Linked DNA regions of Azospira inquinata. The protein of the gene in region 1 interacts with the protein of each later gene in a pairwise test. Links are inferred from orthologs where the notes say so. Each region holds a gene or a part of one and is shown on either strand. Other genes may lie near its edges.

Evidence for each region. Proteins that work in one complex are often made in the same cells at the same time.
Region 2: the proteins of Azoinq_RS10835 (region 1) and glnL interact in binary tests that used the Escherichia coli proteins (3 or more experiments, as listed by UniProt). The link is inferred for Azospira inquinata from one-to-one orthologs.

What each region holds. Positions count from the first base shown.
Region 1 is NZ_CP064782.1:2,368,241-2,373,632, reverse strand. What follows is about bases 1,180-4,152. They hold Azoinq_RS10835 (P-II family nitrogen regulator), read right to left. Parts: upstream 2,849-4,152; coding sequence 2,510-2,848; downstream 1,180-2,509. Other genes in these bases: Azoinq_RS10830 (NAD+ synthase), read right to left, coding at 2,882-4,152; Azoinq_RS14925 (Smr/MutS family protein), read left to right, coding at 1,180-2,133. In the rest of the region: trxB (thioredoxin-disulfide reductase), read left to right, coding at 93-1,055; more of Azoinq_RS14925, read left to right, coding at 1,057-1,179; more of Azoinq_RS10830, read right to left, coding at 4,153-4,504; ppa (inorganic diphosphatase), read right to left, coding at 4,586-5,119; Azoinq_RS10820 (energy transducer TonB), read left to right, coding at 5,289-5,392. UniProt on the Escherichia coli protein: P-II indirectly controls the transcription of the glutamine synthetase gene (glnA). P-II prevents NR-II-catalyzed conversion of NR-I to NR-I-phosphate, the transcriptional activator of GlnA. When P-II is uridylylated to P-II-UMP, these events are reversed.
Region 2 is NZ_CP064782.1:1,991,495-1,994,332, forward strand. It holds glnL (nitrogen regulation protein NR(II)), read left to right. Parts: upstream 1-806; coding sequence 807-1,871; downstream 1,872-2,838. Other genes in the region: glnA (type I glutamate--ammonia ligase), read left to right, coding at 1-157; Azoinq_RS09160 (DUF4124 domain-containing protein), read left to right, coding at 308-778; ntrC (nitrogen regulation protein NR(I)), read left to right, coding at 2,000-2,838.

The DNA of each region.
Region 1 (5,392 bases):
CCGGGGGAACAATCGGGGCAATTTTGATTCGATATAATGGATAGCCAACCCCGATCCATTGACCTCATTATTCTTTCTAGAAAGCATCTGCCATGTCCCAAACCACCCGTCACAGCCGTCTCATTGTTCTCGGCTCCGGCCCCGCCGGTTACACCGCCGCGGTTTACGCCGCCCGGGCCAACTTGAAGCCCCTGCTGATCACCGGTCTGGCCCAGGGCGGCCAGCTCATGACCACCACCGAAGTGGACAACTGGCCCGCCGATCCGGACGGGGTCCAGGGCCCGGAACTGATGGCCCGCTTCCAGAAGCATGCGGAGCGTTTCGAGACGGAAATCCTCTTCGACCACATCCACACCGCCAAACTGCAAGAAAAGCCTCTGCGCCTCATCGGCGACGCCGGGGAATACACCTGTGACGCCCTGATTATCGCCACCGGCGCCTCCGCCCAGTACCTGGGCCTGCCCTCCGAAGAAAAATTCCAGGGCAAGGGGGTTTCCGCCTGCGCCACCTGCGACGGTTTCTTCTACCGCAACCAGGCCGTGGCCGTGGTGGGGGGCGGCAATACGGCGGTGGAAGAGGCCCTCTATCTGGCCAACATCGCCAGCCACGTCACCGTGATTCACCGCCGGGAAAAGTTCAAGGCGGAAAAGATCATGCAGGACAAGCTCTTCAAAAAGGCGGAAGAAGGCAAGGTCACCGTTCTCTGGAATTCCACCCTGGACGAAGTGCTGGGGGACGATTCCGGGGTCACCGGTCTGCGTGTCAAGAATGTGGCAGACGGCAGCACCCAGGACGTGCCCGTAATGGGCGTTTTCATCGCCATTGGCCACAAGCCCAATACGGATATTTTTGAAGGCCAGCTGGAAATGGAAGGGGGCTACATCGCCACCCGCATGGGGCGCAACGGCAACGCCACCGCCACCTCCATTCCCGGGGTTTTCGCCGCCGGGGACGTGCAGGACCACATCTACCGTCAGGCCTGCACCTCCGCCGGCACCGGCTGCATGGCCGCCCTGGACGCGGAACGTTATCTGGACAGCCTGGGACAAGCCTGACATGTCACGTAACCGGCGCCCCGGGGAGGCCAATCCCTTTCAGCGCCTCACCGAACTGCAACTGACCCCGGCCCCCGCCGGGGCCCAACCGGACCGGACTCCCACCCCAGCCCCGGCACCCTGCTCCCAGAAGCCCACCGCCGCGCCCCATTCCGAGCAGGCGGCATCCCCCGCTGGGACGGAGGATGAACAGGCCCTCTTCCGGCAGGCCATGGGGGATTTGCGCCCCATGAGCCACAACCAGGCGGAGCTGGCCCGGCCCAAGCCCCGTCCGGTGGTGCGTCCGAAGCTCAAGGAAAAGGCCGGGCCTTCGGCGGCCGCCCTGTCCCCCGCCTGGCTGCGCCAGTCCCTGGGGGAAAAGGACCTGTTCCGCCGCGCCATGGCGGACGCCACGCCCCTACCGGAAAGCGATCGAGCAGAAGTGGGCCGGGCGCCCCGCCGTCCCCGGCGGGTGGTGGAAACCAGCAGGCAGGAAGGTCCGGAAGATTCGGGCACCACCTTCCTGTCCCTCCAGGAAACCGACCCCCACTGGCTGTTTCTCCAGGCCGTAGGCACCATCACGCCCCTGGCAAACAACAACCGGGCCGAGGTGCCCCGCCCCCGTCCGGTCCCCAAGCCCCGGCCCCGCCCTAAGGCGGAAACCCAGGCCCCGGGCGAGGCTGCCCCGGCGGCACCGGAACGACGTACCGGCCTTTCCGACCATGCGCTGGCCAGTTTGCAGGAACGGGACGACGGCAGTTTCCTCCGCCCCGGGCTGGGGAGCCGCACCCTGGCCGACCTGCGCAAGGGACGCTGGGGCATTCAAGGGGAACTGGATCTGCACGGCTATAACCGGGACGAGGCCCGGGAGGTGCTGGCCCGCTTTCTCGCCTCCAGCCTGCGCCAGGGCCGCCGAGGCCTGCGCATCATCCACGGCAAGGGATTGGGCTCCCCCGGTGGGGATGGGGTGCTGAAACACCTTTCCCGGGCCTGGCTGGCCCAGCGGGAAGAAATCCTGGCCTTTTGCCCGGCCCCGGAACGGGACGGAGGGGACGGAGCCCTGCTGGTACTGCTCCAGAGCACCAGCAAAACGAGCTGATCCCGGTCCGGCGGTCAGCCCTTGGCATCCGGCAGCGGGGCGGGTTTTCCTGCCCCGACTGCTTGGCTGCTGATGTTCGGAGCCTGGCTAAGGCTTCCCCGGTCCATTTCCCCCCCTTTCCAGGGCTCCCTTCCCGGTATCCCTGCGTTTCCCTCTTTTATGGGTAGGACGCAGGGTTCCGCCTTTTTCTAGCCCTGGGTAGAACACCTAGGCGAGGCATCGCCAGCCTCATCTCAACGTATTCCCCCGCCAATCATCGGGGGAAGCTCCCCTCCGGAAGCAATCCGGCCCCCCATAAAATCGGCCCCGGGGCAGATGCTTGATCCGCGCCGAGGCCGACAGGTCACTTCCCCTGGGGGACGCCACCCGGGAGGGCTTAAACCGCCGCTTCGTCCGTTTCCCCGGTGCGGATGCGCACCGCATGTTCCACGGGGAAAACGAAAATTTTGCCGTCGCCGATCTTGCCGGTGCGGGCGGCTTTGATGATGGCATCAATGGCCCCATCCACCACCCCGTCGGAAACGATCACTTCCAGCTTCACCTTGGGCAGAAAATCCACCACATATTCGGCGCCCCGATAGAGCTCCGTGTGGCCCTTTTGCCGGCCAAAGCCCTTCACTTCCGTCACCGTCAGACCGGTGACCCCCACTTCGGACAGGGCTTCCCGCACTTCATCCAGCTTGAAAGGCTTAATGACCGCTTCGATCTTTTTCATGGACTCTCCTCTTATGCATGCATGGGTTAATGCTTACCACTCGTCAGGATACCGGTTGGTGATCGGGTAACGCCAGTCCTTCCCGAATCCCCGATGGGTCACCCGGATGCCGACCGGTGCCTGACGACGTTTGTATTCGCTGATTTTAAGGAGTCGCACCACCCGGCGCACGTCCGCTTCCGTGTAGCCCATGGCGATGATTTCCCGGGGCGACCGATCCTCTTCCATATAGGCGGCCATGATGGCGTCCAGCACCTCGTAGGGTGGCAGGGAATCCTGGTCGGTCTGGTCCGGCCGCAGTTCGGCGGAAGGGGGCCGGGTAATGATGCGCTCAGGAATAATCTCCCGCTCCCGGTTGATCCAGCGGGAAAGGCGATAGACAAAGGTCTTGGCGATATCCTTGATGACCGCAAAGCCCCCCGCCATATCCCCATACAGGGTGCAGTAGCCCACCCCCATTTCCGACTTGTTGCCCGTGGTGAGTACCAGGGCGCCGGAGCGATTGGAAATGGCCATGAGGATCAGGCCCCGAATCCGGGCCTGGAGATTTTCTTCCGTGGTATCTGCCCCCCGGACCGGGGTGGCCAGTTCCGCCGCCAGCATGTCCGTGAAGGTGGTCATGGCTGGGGCGATGGGGATTTCCTCGTAACGGACCCCCAGGTTACGGATCAGCTGACGGGAATCGTCCAGGCTCATGTCCGCCGTATAGGGGGAAGGCATCATCACCGCCCGCACCCGCTCCGCCCCCAGGGCTTCTACGGCCAGCACCAGGGTAAGGGCCGAGTCGATACCGCCGGAGAGGCCAATCACCGCCCCCGGAAAGCCGTTTTTACCAATGTAATCCCGAATCCCCAACACCAGGGCCTGATACACCTGGGCTTCCAAGGACAGGGCAGGAGCTACCTCGGCGGGCTGCACATCCCCGGCTCCATAGCGCACCAGGGCCAGGGCGGGCGCAAACTGGGGCAGACGGACACGCAGCTCACCCCCGGCGCCGATGGCGAAGGAGCCCCCGTCAAAGACCAGTTCATCCTGGCCCCCCACCAGATTGACGTAAATCATGGGCAAGCCGGTGGCGGCGTGGCGATCCCGCAACACCCGCAGCCGGTCTTCCCCTTTGTTCATGTGATAGGGCGAGGCGTTGAGCACCAGGAGCAGTTCCGCCCCGGCTTCCTTGGCCCCTTCCACCGCGCCGACCCGCCACACATCCTCACAGATGTTGAGGCCGACCCGTACCCCCTTCACGGAAAAGACGCAGGGGGACTGGCCGCCGTCGAAATAGCGCTCTTCGTCGAAGACCTCGCTATTGGGCAGAAAACGCTTGCAATAGGTGGCCACCACCCGGCCTTCGGCCAGATAGGAGGCGGCGTTGTAATGGCGGCCATCAATTTCCGCCGGATGTCCCACCACCAGGCCAATCTCCGGCACTTCCCGAGCCAGGGCTTCCAGCTCCTGGGCGCAGGCCCGGTAAAAATCCGGGCGCAGCAACAAATCCTCCGGCGGATAGCCGCACAGAGCCAATTCGGGGGTCAGCACCAGGTCGGCCCCGGCCCGGGCGGCCTCCCGGGCCACCCCAGCAATCAGGCCCCGGTTGCCGGGCAAATCTCCCACCACGGCGTTGATCTGGGCAATGGCGATGGTAAGACTGGAATCCATGGTCACAAAATCAATGGTTACAAATGAAAAGACCGGTCCCCCCGCCAGGGAAGGTCCGGTCCCGAATGGAGCGCCAGGGGCTTAGCTCTGGGCCACGTAGCGGGATACCCCCGCCTGAATTTCCTGCTTGGCATCTTCCAGATTGCCCCAGCCGGTCACCTTCACCCATTTGTTGGGTTCCAGGTCCTTATAGTGCTCAAAGAAGTGCTGAATCATCTTGGGCAGCAGGTCGGGCAGGTCATCCACGGTCTGCACCTTGTCGTAAATCGGGGTCAGCTTGCCGACCGGCACGGCGATCAGCTTGGCGTCCATCCCTGCTTCGTCTTCCATGTTCAGAATACCCAGGGGACGGCAACGCACCACCACACCGGGCATCAGGGGATAGGGAGTGACCACCAGCACATCCACCGGATCCCCGTCGTCGGACAGGGTTTTGGGGATAAAGCCGTAGTTACAGGGGTAATGCATGGGGGTGGACATGAACCGATCCACCACCACCGCGCCGGAATCTTTGTCCAGCTCATATTTGATGCCGGGGGCCCGGGCCGGGATTTCAATAACCACGTTGAAATCGTTGGGGACATCCTTGCCAATGGGCAAATTGTCGATATTCATGGGGGTTGTCTCCTCGTTGAACAAGGGGCTGATTATACGTCAGTCCCGCCCAAATCCCGGGAATATTCAGGGCAAAAACACCGACCTTCCAGAAGCCCCCCGGCGCGGAAGACTTGACAATGACCGACGCAAACACGAGAATGAGATCAATTCTTATTACCAAGCTTCCATGGTCTCCACCCTCTCCCTTCCGGTTTCTGCCGCCGGGCTCCACTCCCGCCCCTTCCTGGCCAGCCCCTGGCCCTGGGCGGGGCTGGCGGTGCTGTTCCACGG
Region 2 (2,838 bases), 380 kb from region 1 along the record:
CCTGGATTACCTGGACAAGGATCGGGAATTCCTGACCCGTGGCGGTGTGTTCTCCAACGACTGGATCGATGCCTACATCGGCCTGAAGATGGAAGAAGTCACCAAGTTCCGCATGACCACCCACCCGGTGGAATTCGACATGTACTACAGCTGCTAATCGGCGGCTTTAGGTCGGAAAAGGACGGGGTTTCCCGTCCTTTTTTTTCGTCCCTCGCCTGGAGAAATTCGGCCGGACGGGGCTTCCCCCCGATTTGCCTAAGCCGTGGGCATCCCCTACACTTAGCCCCCGTTCTTGGATGGAGCGAAAATGAAAGCGCCTTTCCTGCTCGTGGTTTTGGGTTTGTTTGCCGTTTCGGCCCAGGCCGACATCTACAAATGTGTGGATGGGGCCGGGCATATCACCTTCTCCAATTTGCAACGGGGCGGTAGCGGCTGTAAGCGCCTCTATCTGGAACCGGCTGGTTCCTCCGGGGCGCCCCGCAGCAGTTCTTCTGCCTCCAGCTCCAGCCGCGCCGCGGCCCGGGCCAATCCTTCTCCTGCCGGTTTCCCCCGGGTGGAAGCGGATACCCAGAAGGCCCGGGATAATGACCGCCGGACCATCCTGGAACAGGAACTGGCGGGTGAGCAGAAGGGCCTGGATGATGCCCGTCATGAGCTTTCCGCCCAGGAAGGCCAGGGCGCCAAGAACCCGGAACGTTTGCAGTCCGCCCGGGACCGGGTGCAGCAGCATGAGCGCAATATCGAAGCGCTGCGCAAGGAACTCAGCAAACTCAAATAAGGGCCTCTGGCTCCTCCCTCTTCCCCCCATGCACCCCATTGTTCCCACGGCCTTTCGGGGCCTCGATTTATTGTCTTCTGCCACCATTGTCCTGGATGCGGATCAGGTCGTCTGCTACGTCAATCCGGCGGCGGAAAACCTGCTTTCCGCCAACGCCAAGGACCTGGTCTTTCACCCCCTGCAACAGCTCATCACCTATTCGGGGGGGCTGCAAAAAGCCCTGGATAACGCGGTTTCCAATGACTGGAGCTACACCGGTTACAACATTGAGGTGCGTCGCCCGGACCAGGAGGTGTTGCAGCTGAACTGCACCGTGACTCCCCTGGAGGTGCCTGGAGCCAAGCTGCTCCTGGAACTGCGCCCCATCGACCAGCAAATCCGGGCGACCCGGGAAGAGCAGCTGATTCAGCAACAGCAGGCCAGCCGGGAACTGATCCGCAATCTGGCCCATGAAATCAAAAATCCCCTGGGAGGCATTCGGGGCGCGGCCCAGCTCCTGGAACACGAACTCAACAACCCCAGCCTGCGGGAATACACCCAGGTGATCATTAAGGAGGCGGACCGGCTCCAGGATCTGATGCAGCGCCTCCTCTCTCCCCATCGCAGCATGCAGCCCGGCTCCGTCAATATCCACGAAATCCTGGAGCGGGTACGCAGCCTGCTGGTGGCCGAATTCCCCGGTCAGCTCAAGGTGCGGCGGGACTACGACACCAGCTTGCCCGAGCTGGTGGGGGACCGGGAACAACTCATCCAGGCGATTCTCAACATTGCCCGCAATGCGGCCCAGGCCATGGCGGGCAAGGGGGAAATCGTGCTGCGCACCCGGGCTATCCGTCAGGTCACCCTGGTGAAAAAGCGCTTCCGCCTGGCCCTGGAATTGAAGGTCATCGACAACGGTCCGGGTATCCCGGAGGAAATCCGGGAACGCATGTTCTACCCCCTGGTTTCCGGCCGGGAAGGGGGCTCGGGTCTGGGGCTCACCCTGGCCCAGAGTTTCATTCAGCAGCATCAGGGGACGGTGGAATGTGAAAGCCGTCCCGGTCGCACCTGTTTCATCATTCGCATGCCCCTGGACCACGGCCCGGCCAAGTAATTTGCAGGGTGTTTGGCGCAAAGGCATAGGGGGCGGGCTTTCCCGGGTCGGGGGCAGACTGACCGTCGGCTGACTCATGGCAGGTAAATTGCTTAAGTAAAGGCCAAAGCATCATGTCTGAGGAAAAGATGAAACCTGTATGGATTGTGGATGACGACCGCTCCATCCGCTGGGTCCTGGAAAAGGCCCTGGCCCGGGAGCAGATCCCCTTCAAAAGTTTTGCCTCCGCCACCGAGGCCCTAAGCTGCCTGGATGAGGCCGGAGAAGTGCCCCAGGTCCTGCTTTCCGATATCCGCATGCCCGGCCAGTCCGGCCTGGACTTGCTGCAACGCATCAAGGAAGCCCATCCGGCCCTGCCGGTCATTATCATGACCGCCTACTCGGACCTGGAAAGTGCCGTGGCGGCCTTTCAGGGCGGCGCCTTCGAATACCTGCCCAAGCCCTTTGACGTGGATCAGGCCCTGGAATTGATACGCCGGGCCCTGGATGAATCAATGCACCAGGATGGTGCGGTTGAGGAAGCGGGGATTACCCCCGAAATCCTGGGTCAGGCACCTGCCATGCAGGAGGTATTCCGGGCCATCGGCCGGCTGGCCATGAGCCACGCCACCGTGCTCATTACCGGGGAATCCGGTTCCGGCAAGGAACTGGTGGCCCGGGCCCTGCACCGGCATAGCCCCCGGTCGGATAAGCCCTTCATCGCCATCAACACGGCGGCCATCCCCAAAGACCTGCTGGAATCCGAACTCTTCGGTCATGAGCGGGGCGCCTTCACCGGGGCCGCCGCCCAGCGTCGCGGCCGTTTCGAGCAGGCGGAAGGGGGCACCCTGTTCCTGGACGAAATCGGTGACATGCCCTCCGAATTGCAGACCCGCCTTCTGCGGGTGCTGTCCGACGGCCATTACTACCGGGTGGGGGGCCATCAGCCCCTGAAGGCCAATGTGCGGGTGATTGCCGCCACCCACCA